2 regions of the Streptomyces sp. BBFR2 genome follow, and region 1 is predicted to be linked to the other one. Evidence: riboswitches for the same ligand, from Rfam matches in the RefSeq annotation. Region 1 holds a riboswitch; the other holds the start of a gene.
What was found. A riboswitch is a leader RNA that binds a small molecule or an ion and turns the genes downstream of it on or off. The one in region 1 is predicted to bind S-adenosylmethionine.
Positions count from the first base shown of each region.

Region 2: linked by a shared signal. The riboswitch ahead of ACGH2B_RS21415 (aminotransferase class V-fold PLP-dependent enzyme) and the one ahead of thrC (threonine synthase) in region 1 are both predicted to bind S-adenosylmethionine.

Region 1 covers NZ_CP172415.1:2,648,673-2,656,262, reverse strand. Annotated here, with positions in the region: gene otsB (trehalose-phosphatase) at 1-100, shown strand, start outside; gene ACGH2B_RS10065 (trehalose-6-phosphate synthase) at 229-1,758, opposite strand; gene ACGH2B_RS10060 (glucosyl-3-phosphoglycerate synthase) at 1,867-2,832, opposite strand; SAM riboswitch class I at 3,004-3,152, shown strand; gene thrC (threonine synthase) at 3,170-4,462, shown strand; gene ACGH2B_RS10050 (MoaD/ThiS family protein) at 4,577-4,855, shown strand; gene ACGH2B_RS10045 (cold-shock protein) at 5,346-5,552, shown strand; gene groL (chaperonin GroEL) at 6,062-7,590, shown strand, end outside.
Region 2 covers NZ_CP172415.1:5,262,021-5,269,610, reverse strand. Annotated here, with positions in the region: gene ACGH2B_RS21415 (aminotransferase class V-fold PLP-dependent enzyme) at 1-1,304, opposite strand, end outside; SAM riboswitch class IV at 1,512-1,629, opposite strand; gene trpD (anthranilate phosphoribosyltransferase) at 1,794-2,858, opposite strand; gene ACGH2B_RS21405 (cytochrome bc complex cytochrome b subunit) at 2,998-4,635, opposite strand; gene ACGH2B_RS21400 (Rieske 2Fe-2S domain-containing protein) at 4,632-5,693, opposite strand; gene ACGH2B_RS21395 (c-type cytochrome) at 5,690-6,499, opposite strand; gene ACGH2B_RS21390 (heme-copper oxidase subunit III) at 6,579-7,199, opposite strand; gene ACGH2B_RS21385 (hypothetical protein) at 7,498-7,590, shown strand, end outside.

The sequences.
Region 1 (7,590 bases):
CCCCGAACTCGCCGCCCGCGCCGACCTGGTGGCCGACGGCCCGGCCGGCGTCGTCGCCCTCCTCGAAGCCCTCGCGGACCGGGTGACCGGAACGGAGTGACAGGGGGCGGTAGCGGAGCGACGGGCCGCGCGGCGCACCGCCCCGGCCACACCGCACCGCCCCTTGGAGCCGCCGGGGCGGGCCTCCCCCGGGTGCCGCTCCCACCGGCCCTGACCGGCCCGCCCGTCCTACCCCCGCAACGCCGTCAACTGCTCCATGAACCACCGGTCCGGCGGCAGCGCCGTCGCCGCGGCGGCCAACCGGGCGGAGCGGGCCGCGCGTTCCTCCCCGGGCATCGACAGGGCCTCGTGCAGCGCGTCCGCCGTCGCGTTGATGTCGTACGGGTTGACGCTCAGCGCGTCCTCGCCCAGTTCCTCGTGGGCGCCCGCCTCCCGGGAGAGGACCAGCGCGCACCCGGCGTCGGAGACCACCGGCACCTCCTTGGCGACGAGGTTCATGCCGTCCCGGATGGGGTTGACGAGGGCCACGTCGGCGAGGCGGTACGCGGCCAGCGAACGCGCGAAATCGTCCTTGACGTGCAGCACCACCGGCTGCCAACCGGGCGTGCCGTACGCCGAGTTGATCTCCTCGGCGACCCGCTCCACCTCGGCGGTGTAGTCCCGGTAGACGGCCAGATCCTGGCGTGAGGGGTAGGCGAACGCGAGGTGGACGACGCGCTCACGCCACTCGGGGCGGTCCGCCAGCAGCCGGCGGTAGGCGTGCAGTCCGCGGACGATGTTCTTCGACAGCTCGGTGCGGTCGACCCGGACGATCGTGCGGCGCCGGTCCGGCCCGTCACCGCCGCCGATCTGCGCGCGCAGCGCCGTCAGCCGCTCCTCGACGTCCGGACGGTGCGCCCGCTCCCGCAGGAACTCCGCGTCGGCGCCGAGCCCGTGCACCCCGACGCGGGTGGTGTGCGGCTCCCTCCCCGGGAGCGCGGTGACGAGGTGCGGTGCCTCGCCGTCCGAATGGTGGACGGCGCACCGCGCCTGAAGGGTGGCCGTGCAGCACGCCACGAACGCCGCCGCCCACCGCCGCGTCAGAAACCCCGCGCGATCGGCGCCGAGCATGCCCCGGATCAGCCGCTCCCGGATGTCGTCGGGCAGCAGCGCGAAGTACTCCGGCGGCGCCCACGGGGTGTGCGAGAAGTGACCGATCCGCAGGTCGGGGCGGCGCTCGCGGAGCATCCCCGGGGCCAGCGCCAGGTGGTAGTCCTGGATGAGCACCGCGGCGCCCGGTGCCGCCGCCCGGTCCAGCGCCTCCGCGAACGCCGCGTTGTACGCCTCGTACGCCGCCCACTTCTTCCGGAAATCCGAGTCGAACGACGGCTCCAGCGGCGTCTGGTAGAGCATGTGGTGGACGAACCAGAGCACGGAATTGGCGATGCCGTTGTACGCGGCGGTGTGCACCTCCGCCGGGATGTCCAGCATCAGAACACGCTGTCCGCCGGTGTCGGCCACCGGAAGCTCACCGTCCGCGCGCCGTACGGCCTCCCGGTCACCGTCGCCGAGCGCCGCGCACACCCACACCGCGTCCGCCTCCGGCCCGATCGCCGACAGCCCGGAGACCAGCCCGCCGCCGCCCCGTCTCGCGCTCAGCGCACCATCCGCGCCGACGGTGTACGAGACCGGGCCGCGGTTGGACGCGACGAGTACCCCGGCGCCGCGCTCCGCGGCGGGCGTCCGGGCAGGGGCGGTACCGCTGTGTTCGGAGGCCATGCCGCGACCCTAGCCCGCACCGGATCGGCGCACACGTACGAATGAGGCCAAGGGAGGGACACCCGGGGGCGGGCCGTCGCCCCACCGGACGAGCCCGCCCCGGCGCCCTCAGGCCGCCCGGCTCTCCGCGTACTCCGGGACCTCGGCCATCGGGGGCCGCTCCTCCGTGTCGACATCGCTCGTCCGGGGGACGAAACCGTTCTCGCCGCGGACGAACTGCGTCAGCCGCGGACGCACCAAGTGCCCTCGGGCGAGCCGGAGTTGGGCGGTGCGGTAGATCGCCGCGGCCATCCGGCCCAGCGCCTGACCGTCCTGGTGGCGGTGTTTGCGCACCCCGACGTCCACCTGGGCCAGCGCGTCCAGACCGACCGTGTGCAACGCGTCGACCAGCAGCCCCAGCTCGACGCCGTACCCGACGGGGAACGGCAGCCGCTCCAGCAGCGAGCGCCGCGCCGCGTACTCGCCGCCCAGCGGCTGCACGAACCCGGCGAGCTGCGGCCAGTGGAGGTTGAGCAGCGGGCGGGCGACCAGTTCGGTGACCCGGCCGCCCTGCCCGGGGCCGCCACCGGGCGCGCCGCCGGTCTCCAGCGGCCGGTCGTACATCGCCTTGACGAACTGCACGTCCGGGTCGGTCAGCAGCGGCCCGACGATCCCGGAGACGAACGCCGGCGAGAACTCCCGCAGGTCCGCGTCGACGAAGCAGACGATGTCGCCGCGGGTGACCAGCAGCGACCGCCACAGCACCTCGCCCTTGCCGGGCACCGCCGGAAGCCGCGGCAGCACGTCGTCCCGCGCCACCACCCGTGCCCCGGCGGCTGCCGCCACCTCGGCGGTCCGGTCGGTGGACCCGGAGTCGAGGACCACCAGCTCGTCGATGAGCGGCACCTCCTCGGTCATCAGGGCGGCCCGGATGGCCGCGACGATCGTGCCGACCGTCGCCTCCTCGTCGAGTGCGGGCAGTACGACGCTGACCGTGCGGCCGCTGAGCCGTTTGGCCTCCAGCAACTGCGGCAGCGGCCGGTCGGCAGCGGACCAGGAGCGGCGCCCCAGCCAGCGCTCCACCTCTTCCAGCACGTCTTCAGACTCCTCGGTGCGCGCCGTCTCGTCGGCGCATGTGATCCATCTCGCGGTTCGGACGGCTGGCTCTCCTGTCAGTGCCGTCGGTTACAGTCTTGAACAACGCGGATGACCGCCGCATGCCGGGGTCACCGCACCACAAACGCCTGGGATTTCCCAGCGCCATACCGCTCATCCAGAGGGGCAGAGGGATACGGCCCGTTGAAGCCCCGGCAACCCTCCAGCCGGTCTCGACCGCGTCACGCGGCGCGAGGCTCCCGGCTAGGGAAGGTGCCAAATCCGTCTCGCGGCGAGATGCGCCGCGAGGAAGATGAGGAGAAAGGGCCTCGCCTCCATGGCTGCGCAAACTGTCGAAGTTACCGAAAACGCTTCCTCCGTCACTCTCGGTCCCGCCGTCGCTCTGTCCTGTCGCGAATGCGGTGAGCGCTTCCCGCTCGGCCCGATCTTCGCCTGTGCGACCTGTTTCGGTCCCCTGGAAGTGGCGTACGAGCTGCCGAGCGGCGACCCGGAAGCACTGAAGAAGCAGATCGAGGCCGGTCCGAACAACATCTGGCGGTACGCACCGCTGCTGCCCGTCCCCGCGGACGTGGCCGAGAAGCCCAGCCTCAACCCCGGCTTCACCAAGCTGGTCAAGGCCGACAACCTCGCCCGCGAGCTGGGCGTCACCGGCGGCCTCTACGTCAAGGACGACTCCGGCAACCCGACGCACTCCTTCAAGGACCGGGTCGTCGCCATCGCCGTCGAGGCGGCGCGCGCCTTCGGCTTCACCACCCTCTCCTGCTCCTCGACGGGCAACCTCGCCGGTGCCGTCGGCGCCGCCGCCCGCCGCGCCGGCTTCCGCTCCTGCGTCTTCATCCCGCACGACCTGGAGGCCGGGAAGGTCGTCATGGCCGCGGTCTACGGCGGCGACCTCGTCGGCATCGAGGGCAACTACGACGACGTGAACCGCTTCTGCTCCGAGCTGATCGGCGACCCGCTCGGCGAGGGCTGGGGCTTCGTCAACGTCAACCTCCGCCCCTATTACGGCGAGGGCTCCAAGACCCTGGCGTACGAGATCTGCGAGCAGCTCGGCTGGGAGCTGCCGGACCAGATCGTCATCCCGGTGGCCTCCGGCTCCCAGCTCACCAAGATCGACAAGGGGCTGAAGGAGCTGATCGCCCTCGGTCTCGTCGAGGACAAGCCCTACAAGATCTACGGCGCCCAGGCGGAGGGCTGCTCCCCGGTGTCGACGGCGTTCAAGGCCGGCCACGACGTGGTCCGCCCGCAGAAGCCCGACACCATCGCCAAGTCCCTGGCGATCGGTAACCCGGCCGACGGGCCGTACGTCCTCGACATCGCGCGCCGGACGGGCGGCGCGGTGGAGGATGTCGACGACGAGCAGGTCGTGGACGCGATCAAGCTGCTGGCGCGGACGGAGGGGATCTTCGCGGAGACCGCGGGCGGGGTGACCGTCGGCGTGACCCGCAAGCTCCTCGAAGCGGGCCTGCTCGACCCGGCCCTGACCACCGTCATCCTCAACACCGGCGACGGCCTCAAGACGCTTGACGCCGTCGCTCCGACCACCGGCCCCACGGCCACCATCCGCCCGAGCCTGGACGCGTTCCGCTCGGCCGGTCTGGCCGGCTGACTCCCGGTCGCTCCCGGCCGGCAGCCGGCCGATCCGGTCCGTCCGCCGCCCGTCCCGTCCGGACGCGGCGGGCGGCCCCGCAGACGTATCCGCAGTCGTTGGAAGGCAGAACCCATGAGCGTCAAGGTCCGCATCCCCACCATCCTCCGCACGTACACCGCAGGCGCGTCCGAGGTCACCGCCGAGGGCGCGACGCTGTCCGAGGTCATCACCGATCTGGAGAAGAACCACCAGGGCATCGCCGCCCGGGTGCTGGACGACGCGGGCAAGCTGCGGCGCTTCGTGAACGTCTACGTCAACGACGACGACGTCCGCTTCGAGCAGGGCCTGGAGACCCCGACGCCGGACGGCGCGGGCATCTCGATCATCCCGGCGGTGGCCGGCGGCTGCTGACGCCGGGGCCGGGGGCGGGGAGCCGCCACCCGGGTGGCGAATAGTTTTCGCCATTCCTTTCTCTTGCTGGCTGGTAATCGCTCCGTTCGGATATCCGGACGGAGCGATTCCGCGTTGTGAAACAGTCCTGCAAAACGCGATACCATTTCGCGGATCCCCTTCTTCTGCTCGTCGAGCACGGTGTGGCGGCCTTCCCAACGCCCCGGGATCGCGATGAGTTGTGTGCAAAGTGTGTGCGGTGTTTGCGCCTTAAGTGCCTTTTGTCCGGCCCGAGTTGCCCGGGAATATGGCCAGTTCTGCGCATATCGCCACTTCTCGCGTCGTCAGAATTCTCGTCCGATTGACCTGTTGCGCTGGGCGTCGGTGCGGATACATTCGGCGGCGGTCGACGCGTTCCGGCGCACACCCCACGGGCCATTCGCGGGGTGAGGTCTGACCCGGGTCCGCGGAGTGCGGTCCTGCGCAAGGGCCAGTAATAGGGGAGTTAGGCATGGCTCAGGGCACCGTCAAGTGGTTCAACGCGGAGAAGGGGTACGGCTTCATCGCGGTCGACGGTGGTGCGGATGTTTTCGTCCACTACAGCGCGATTCAGATGGACGGCTACCGCACCCTTGAGGAGGGTCAGCGGGTCGAGTTCGAGATCTCGCAGGGCCAGAAGGGGCCGCAGGCGGACATGGTCCGGGTGGCGGCCGGCTGAGCGCCGACCGACTGCAGCATCGGGGAGACCCGCATCCCGCTCGGGGTGCGGGTCTCCTGCTGTGTGCGGGGAGGGCACCGGAACGGAGAGGCTTCGAGGCGACCTCCTCGCGGAGGGCGCTTGCGCCCGCCCGTCGCCCGGCCGCCGCCCCTCAACGAGCCCTCCTTGCGGAGGGCGCTTGCGCCCGCCCGTCGCCCGGCCGCCGCCCCTCAACGTGCCCTTCTTCGAAGGGCGCCTTGCGCCCGCCCGTCGCCCGGCCACCACCCCTCAACGAGCCCTCCTTGCGGAGGGCGCTTGCACTCGATGGGGTCGAGTGCTAATCATTGCGTTAGCACTCTCCGGGTGAGAGTGACAGTTTTGGACCGTCGGTGAGGTCCGCAGGCGGGGCGGGAAGGAACCGCTCCCTCGGTGGGCCGTCCGTCGCGGGCGCCAGCGCGGTCCGGAGGAAAGAGCCTCCACGCCCCGAAGGCGCGGGAGGTGCCCCCTTCGTCCTGGGAGGACCACTTCACATGGCCAAGATCATCGCGTTCGACGAGGAGGCGCGGCGCGGCCTTGAGCGCGGTATGAACCAGCTCGCCGACGCCGTCAAGGTGACCCTCGGCCCCAAGGGTCGCAACGTCGTCCTTGAGAAGAAGTGGGGCGCCCCCACGATCACCAACGATGGTGTGTCCATCGCCAAGGAGATCGAGCTGGAGGACCCGTACGAGAAGATCGGCGCCGAGCTGGTCAAGGAGGTCGCGAAGAAGACGGACGACGTCGCCGGTGACGGCACGACGACCGCGACCGTCCTGGCCCAGGCGCTGGTCCGTGAGGGTCTGCGCAACGTCGCCGCCGGCGCCAACCCGATGGCCCTCAAGCGGGGCATCGAGACCGCCGTCGAGGCCGTCTCCGCCGCGCTGCTGGAGCAGGCCAAGGACGTGGAGACCAAGGAGCAGATCGCTTCCACCGCCTCCATCTCCGCCGCTGACACCCAGATCGGCGAGCTGATCGCCGAGGCCATGGACAAGGTCGGCAAGGAAGGCGTCATCACCGTCGAGGAGTCCCAGACCTTCGGTCTGGAGCTGGAGCTCACCGAGGGTATGCGCTTCGACAAGGGCTACATCTCGGCGTACTTCGCCACCGACATGGAGCGTATGGAGGCGTCGCTCGACGACCCGTACATCCTGATCGTCAACTCCAAGATCGGCAACGTGAAGGACCTGCTGCCGCTCCTGGAGAAGGTCATGCAGTCCGGCAAGCCGCTGCTGATCATCGCCGAGGACGTCGAGGGCGAGGCCCTGTCGACCCTGGTCGTCAACAAGATCCGTGGCACCTTCAAGTCCGTCGCCGTCAAGGCCCCGGGCTTCGGTGACCGCCGCAAGGCCATGCTCGGCGACATCGCCATCCTCACCGGTGGCACCGTCATCTCCGAGGAGGTCGGCCTCAAGCTGGAGAACGCCGGTCTCGACCTGCTGGGCCGCGCCCGCAAGGTCGTCATCACCAAGGACGAGACCACCATCGTCGACGGTGCCGGTGACAGCGAGCAGGTCCAGGGCCGCGTCAACCAGATCCGTGCCGAGATCGAGAACAGCGACTCGGACTACGACCGCGAGAAGCTCCAGGAGCGCCTGGCGAAGCTCGCCGGTGGCGTCGCCGTCATCAAGGCCGGTGCCGCGACCGAGGTCGAGCTGAAGGAGCGCAAGCACCGCATCGAGGACGCCGTGCGCAACGCGAAGGCGGCCGTCGAGGAGGGCATCGTCGCCGGCGGTGGCGTCGCCCTGCTGCAGGCTTCCAGCGTCTTCGAGAAGCTGGAGCTGGAGGGTGACGAGGCCACCGGTGCCGCCGCTGTGAAGCTGGCCCTGGAGGCCCCGCTGAAGCAGATCTCCGTCAACGGCGGCCTCGAGGGCGGCGTTGTCGTGGAGAAGGTGCGCAACCTGGCCGTCGGCCACGGTCTGAACGCCGCCACCGGCGAGTACGTCGACATGATCGCCGAGGGCATCATCGACCCGGCGAAGGTGACCCGTTCCGCGCTGCAGAACGCCGCCTCCATCGCCGCGCT
Region 2 (7,590 bases), 2.6 Mb from region 1:
TCCTTGACCGCGCGGACGAAACGGTCGACGTGCTCGTCGGGCGTGCCCGCGCCGAAGCTGACGCGGATCGCGTTGAGGGAGCGCTCGCCGGGGGCCGCGTCGGGGGCGCCGCACTCGCCGGGCTCGTCGGGGGCGCCGCCCAGCAGCGTGCGGACCAGGGGGTGGGCGCAGAACAGGCCGTCGCGGACGCCGATGCCGTACTCGGCGGAGAGCGCCGCCGCGAAGTGCGAGCTGTTCCAGCCATCGACGACGAAGGAGAGCACGCCGACGCGGGGGGCGTCGTCGCCGAAGAGCGAGAGGATCCGGACGGCGGGGACCTCCGCGAGGCCGGTGCGGACGCGGGCGATCAGTTCCTGCTCGCGGGCGACGAGGGTGTCGAAGCCGGCCTCGGTGAGGGCCTGGCAGGCGGAGGCGATGGCGTAGGCGCCGATGACGTTGGGCGAACCGGCCTCGTGGCGGGCGGCGCTGGTGTGCCAGGCGACATCGACGCCGCCGTCGGGGCGCCGCGCGACGGTCCGGCTGGCGCCGCCGCCGGCCAGGTACGGGTCGGCCTCCTGAAGCCAGTCGGCGCGGCCGGCCAGCACACCGGAGCCGAACGGCGCGTACAGCTTGTGGCCGGAGAACGCGGCCCAGTCCACGTCGAGTTCGGCGAGGTCGACGGGGTGGTGCGGCGCCAGTTGTGCGGCGTCCAGCACGATCCGCGCACCGTGGGCGTGCGCCGCGGCGGCCAGTTCCTTGACCGGCCAGAGCTCGCCGGTGACGTTGGACGCGCCGGTCACGCAGACCAGCGCCGGGCCGTAGGGCTCGCGGGCGGCGAGGGCCTTCTCCAGGATGTCGACGGCCTGGCGCGGGGTGCGGGGCGCGTCGAGGTAGGTGACCTCGACGCCGTCGCGCCGCTCCCACGGCAGCAGCGAGGCGTGGTGCTCGGTCTCGAAGACGAAGACCCGGGTGGCCGGCGGCAGCGCGGCGGCCAGCAGGTTGAGGGAGTCGGTGGTGGAGCGGGTGAAGATCACCTGGTCGTCGTCGCGGCAGCCCAGGAAGCCGGCGACGGTGGCGCGGGCGTTCTCGAAGAGGTCGGTGGAGAGCTGCGAGAGGTAGCCGGCGCCGCGGTGCACGCTGCCGTAGTACGGGGCGTAGGCGGCCACGTCGTCCCAGACCCGCTGGAGCGCGGGGGCGCTCGCGGCGTAGTCGAGGGCGGCGTAGCCGACCTCCCCGCCGGTGACCAGCGGCACCAGGACATCTCGCCCCAGAACGTCCAGCGGGGAACAAACGGGGCGGTCGGTGGCAACGGTGGAGACAGACATGGCGAACTCCCGTGAGAGAAAGGCGAATTCACCGCGCGCGGGCATACGGATATCGCGGAAGGGCGCGGCGGAATCCGGGCAGGAAAAGCAGCGGCGGAGCGCTGGAATTACTGAGAAGCGAAAAGCTGGAGAGGGGGCTTTTACAGCCCTATCGCATTCGCTGGTTCACGGAAGTTCTCCCTCTGAGGACCAGGATCCCTGGCGAGGGATCCGCGCTTGCCGCAGACCTCGCTGCCTGCGGCCTGGTCATCACCCGGGGCACCCCGCCACGGAAGGAGGGTTGCCGGACAGCGGGCCGGGGCCTGTGTCGCTGTCACTCGTGACCTGCGCAGCATCATGCCATATGCACGGAACGGCGCAAGCCCGGTCCGATTACTGAGATCACATCGGACCGGGCTCGCCCGGAATTCCCCGCAACGGCCGTGCGGCACTGAGGCGTTGCCGGCCGTTACGGGAATCAGGGCGAGTCCCGTAGCGGCCGTGCGGCGCTCAGGCGTTGCTGGCCGCCGCCCAGCGCTCCAGCGCCCGCTTGGCCGCCCCGGAGTCGATCGACTCCGCGGCCCGCTCCATACCGGCCCGGATCCGCTCGGCCAGCGGCGCCGCGGCCGGCTCCAGCGCGGCGAGCGCCGCCGCGGAGTTCAGCAGCACCGCGTCCCGCACCGGCCCCTTCTCCCCGTCCAGCAGCCGCCGCGCCACCCCGGCGTTGTACGCGGCGTCGGCGCCGCGCAGCGCCTCGACCGGCACCAGCGGGATGCCGACGTCCCGCGGGTCGAACGTCTCCTCGCGCACCGCGCCGTCCCGCACGATCCACACCCGGGACGTCGCGGTCGTCGTCAGCTCGTCCAGTCCGTCGTCCCCGCGGAAGACCAGCGCGGACGAGCCGCGCTCGGCGAGCACCCCGGCGAGGATCGGCGCCATCCGCGCGTCCGCGACACCGGTCGCCTGCGCCTGGACCCGCGCGGGGTTGGTGAGCGGGCCCAGCACGTTGAAGGTGGTGCGGATGCCCAGTTGGCCGCGGGCGGCGGCGACGTGCCGCAGCGCCGGGTGGAAGGTGACCGCGAAGCAGAACGTGATACCCGCCTCCTCGGCGACCTCCACGACCCGCCGCGGCGAGAGGTTCAGCCGGACGCCGAGCTGCTCCAGGACGTCGGAGGAGCCGCTCGCCGACGACGCGGCGCGGTTGCCGTGCTTGACGACCTTCGCACCCGTACCGGCCACCACGATCGAGGACATCGTGGAGATGTTGACGGTCTTGGCGCCGTCGCCACCCGTGCCGACGATGTCCACGCCGGGGCCCGGTACGTCGATCAGCCGGGCGTGCGCGTACATCGCGCGGACCAGTCCGGAGATCTCCGCGACGGTCTCGCCCTTGGCCCGCAGCGCCACCGCGAACCCGGCGATCTGCGCGTCGGTGGCCTCGCCCCGCATGATCCGGTCCATCGCCCAGGCGGTGTCGTCGGCGGTGAGGTCCCGGCCGCCGAGGAGGGCGTTCAGCACATCCGGCCAGGTGCGGGCCGCCACGCTGTCGCCGCCTGCCGGGGTCGCAACGTTCATGGTCCACACTCCTGGTTCGTGCCTGCGTATGGGGGAACCCTATCGAGCCGCGGAACGGCCGGAGGGCCCCGTCCGGTGTCCGGACGGGGCCCTCTGGGTGGCGTCTCACTACCGCCGTGTCCTCACGGCGGCTCGGTGATCAGTGGTGGCCGTGGCCGCTGCTGATCTCCTTGTACTCCTCGACGGTCGGCTTCGGGATGACGTTGTCCTCGCCGTAGTACGCCTTCGAGAGCTTGGCACGCAGCTTCTGCGACCGCGTGGCCTTGCGCTCGACGCCGTTCTCGTCGACCTCGGGCTCCAGCTCCAACGGCGCGGGCTGCTCGTGCTGGGTGAGAACGTGCAGCTGCTCCTGGCTGAGCGGCTCGTGGACCTCGATGAACTCACCGTGCGGCAGCCGCTTGATGATGCCCGACTCGCGGCCGTGCAGCACCTTGTCCTTGTCGCGGCGCTGCAGACCCAGGCAGATCCGCTTGGTCGCGATGAACGCCAGCACCGGGCCGACGAAGAACGCGATCCGCACGAACCAGGTGATCGAGTTGATCGACAGGTGGAAGTGGGTCGCCCACAGGTCGTTACCGCCACCGATCAGCATCACGAAGTACGCGACCAGCCAGGCCACACCGAAACCGGTACGGGTCGGGGCGTTGCGCGGACGGTCCAGGATGTGGTGCTCGCGCTTGTCACCCCGCACCCAGGACTCGATGAACGGGTAGACCGCGATGGCCACCAGCACCAGCGGGAAGATCAGGATCGGGATGAGCACACCGAAGTTGATGGTGTGACCCCAGAAGTTCCACTCCCAGCCCGGCATGACACGGACCAGACCCTCGGCGAAGCCCATGTACCAGTCGGGCTGGGCGCCGGTGGACACCTGGTCCGGGCGGTACGGGCCGATGGCCCACACCGGGTTGATGCTCGCGACGGCCGCGATCACCGAGATGACACCGAAGACCAGGAAGAAAAAGCCTCCGGCCTTGGCCATGTAGACCGGCAGCAGCGGCATGCCGACGACGTTCTTGTTGGTCTTGCCGGCACCCGGGAACTGCGTGTGCTTGTGGTAGAAGACCAGGATCAGGTGGGCCACCAGCAGGCCGAGCATGATGCCCGGCAGCAGCAGCACGTGCACCGTGAAGAACCGCGGGATGATGTCGTGCCCCGGGAACTCCCCGCCGAAGATGAACATCTGCAGGTACGAGCCGATCAGCGGCATCGCCAGGATGACACCCTCGATGAACCGCACGCCGGTGCCGGAGAGCAGGTCGTCGGGGAGGGAGTAGCCGGTGAAGCCGGTGAACATGCCCAGCACCAGCAGCAGGAAGCCGAACAGCCAGTTGACCTCGCGCGGCTTGCGGAAGGCGCCGGTGAAGAACACCCGCATCATGTGGACCATCATGCCGGCCAGGAAGATCAGGGCCGCCCAGTGGTGGATCTGCCGGATCAGCAGACCACCGCGGACATCGAAGCTGATGTCCAGGGTCGACTCGAACGCCTGGGTCATCCGGATCCCGTGCATCGGCACGTAGGAGCCGTGGTAGGTGACCTCGGCCATGCTCGGGTGGAAGAACAGCGTCAGGTAGACGCCGGTCAGGATGATGATGATGAAGCTGTAGAGGCAGATCTCACCCAGCATGAAGGACCAGTGGTCCGGGAAGATCTTGCGCATGTTGGCCTTGGCGAGGCTGTAGATGCCCAGCCGGCCGTCCGCCCAGTCGGCGATCCGCTCGCCCCGCGGCGCCTGGCCGCGACGCGCGGTGGTCGCGCTCGTCTCGTTACTCATCCGCGCTCCCAGAAGCTCGGGCCGACGGGCTCCGCGAAGTCGCTGACGGCTTCGAGGTAGCCGTCCTTCACCGTGATGTGCAGCTGCGGAAGCGCGTGGCCCGCGGGGCCGAAGATCACGCGACCGCCGTCGGACAGGTCGAAGGTGGACTGGTGGCACGGGCAGAGCACGTGGTGGGTCTGCTGCTCGTACAGGCTGATCGGGCAACCGACGTGGGTGCAGATCTTCGAGTACGCCACGATGCCCTCGTGCGACCACTCAAGTTCCTGCTTGTCCTTGATGTTCTGCGGCTGGATCCGCACGAGCATCAGGGCGTCCTTGGCGATCTTGTTGTTGAACTCCTCGTCGTCCTCCTCCAGGCCCTCGGGCTTGGCGAACGTCAGGGAGCCAACCGCGATGTCCTCGGGACGCAGCGGGAGGTTGGTGGACTGGTTGACCAGGCGGATGCCCTTCTTCCAGCCCGTCGTGCGCAGCTTCTTCTCGGGCAGCGGCCCGAGGTCGCGCAGCAGGACGACGCCGGAGAGCGGCACCAGGGCCAGCGCGCCGAACATCGTGTTGCGGATCAGCTTGCGGCGACCGAAGCCGGACTCCTTCGCGCCCTGCGCGAAGTCGGCGAGCACCTTGGCCTTGACCTCGGGCTCCGCCTCGATCGGGTGCCGGTCGTCGGCGACCTCCTCGTCCGACATCAGCGTGCGGGCCCAGTGGACCGCACCGGCGCCGATGGCGAAGAGCGCGACGCCCAGGGTCAGACCCAGGGAGAAGTTCAGCGCGCTGATGTGCCCGATCGGCCAGATGTAGACGATCTTGTCGATCGGGAAGATCACGTACGACGCGATGAACGCGACGGTCGCGAGCATCGACAGGAGGAAGAAGTAGGCCACGACGCGCTCGGAGCGCCGGGCGGCCTTCTCGTCGATGTCCTGGATGCGGTGCTCGTGCGCGGGCAGACCCGGGTCCGCGAAGGGGTTGTCCGCCTTCGCCGGCGCACTGTCGTGAGCGGTGCGCTCACTCGGAAGGGATTCTTCTGGCACGTCTGCGTGTCGTCCAGTCTCACTCATGACTTCTTGGCCTTCGTAGTCCGGGCAGCGACCCAGATGGCGACCGCGACCAGCGCGCCCAGGCCGAAGATGTAGCCGAAGAGACCCTCACTGACCGGACCGAGACCACCGAGGTCCAGGCCACCGGGGCTCGCGGTGTCATCGCCGTTGACGGCGCCGAGGTACGCGACGATGTCCTTCTTGTTCTCCGAGGACAGCGTGCCGTCGCCGAAGGAGGGCATGTTCTGCGGGCCGGTCTGCATGGCCTCGTAGATGTGCTTGGGGTCCACGCCCTCGAGCGTCGGCGCGAACTTGCCGTTGGTCAGGGCGCCGCCCTTGCCGGTGAAGTTGTGGCACTGCGCGCAGTTGGTGCGGAACAGCTCGCCACCCTTGCCGACGTCGGCGCCGTCCGGGCTGTACTGATCCTTGCCCGGCACGGAGGGACCGGCGCCCAGCGACGCGACGTACGCCGCCAGCTGGTCGGTCTGCGCCTGGTTGTAGATGGGCTTCTTCCGCGGCACCTGGGCACCGGGCTGCTGGGCCGGCATACGGCCGGTGCCCACCTGGAAGTCGACGGCTGCGGCGCCGACACCGACCAGGCTCGGGCCGTCGGACGAGCCCTGACCGCCGGTGCCGTGGCAGCTTGCGCAGCCGACGGCGTAGAGCTTCTTGCCCTCCTTGATGGCAAGAGACTGGGCGGTGTCATCGGCCTGAGCCTTGTCCGCCGGCGCGAACGCGGCGTACAGCCCCCCAGTGACCGCCAGCGCGAAGAGTAGGACGACGAGCGCCGCCAGCGGATGGCGCCGTCGTGCGGAGAGCTTTTTCACGGATTACCCCGGTGTCAGGATCTTCTGCGTCGATGCTTTGGCTATGTCTGTCTGAACTGCGGTTCCCGGTCGGGACCGGTTACCGGATCAGGTAGATCGTGGCGAAGAGGCCGATCCAGACGACATCGACGAAGTGCCAGTAGTAGGACACGACGATGGCCGCGGTGGCCTGTTCGTGGGTGAACCTCTTGGCCGCGTACGTCCTGCCCAGGACCAGCAGGAAGGCGATCAGACCGCCTGTCACGTGCAGACCGTGGAAGCCGGTGGTCAGGTAGAACACCGAACCGTAGGGGCCGGACGAGAGCGAGAGGCCCTCGTGCTTGACCAGTTCGGTGTACTCGTAGACCTGACCGCCGATGAAGATCGCGCCCATGATGAACGTGATCACGAACCACGTACGGAGCTTCTTGACGTCGCCGCGCTCCGCCGCGAAAACACCGAGCTGGCAGGTCAGCGAGCTGAGTACCAGGATCGTCGTGTTCGTCGCGGAGAACGGAAGGTTCAGCGCATCGGAGGTTTCCTTCCAATACTCGGCACCGGTCACCGATCGAAGGGTGAAGTACATCGCGAAGAGGGCCGCGAAGAACATCAGCTCGGAACTCAGCCAGATGATGGTTCCGACGCTGGTGAGATTCGGTCGATTGACCGACGGGTGCGCGTGCCCGGTTTCTACTGTCGTTGCTGTCGCCACGACCGACATTATGTCGGTCGCTTATCCCGCCCTCACTCCGGGGGGTGCCGTTCGGTGTGTCAAGGCCGTATGCCCTGCTCCCACGGGCCTCTTCCGGCTTCCCCCGAAGGAGGGAAGCGGAGCCCGCCGCGGGGCCTCGGTGCCGTACCGTGACCAGTCCTGACGGACCGTCGGACAGATCTTGGTGGCGTACGGACCCTCCTGTCGGCGGCCCCTGCGGGAGTAGCATCCGAGCGCCCCCTACGGCGGGGGCGTCCGCCGCACAGGCGCCGCCCCGGTCCGTACCGCTTCGAAGCGTGGAGGAACGATGCAGGCGACTGCCACGGTGCTGGTCTACAGCGACAACGCCACCACCCGCGAGCAGGTGAGGCTGGCCGCCGGGCGGCAGCCCGCATCCGAT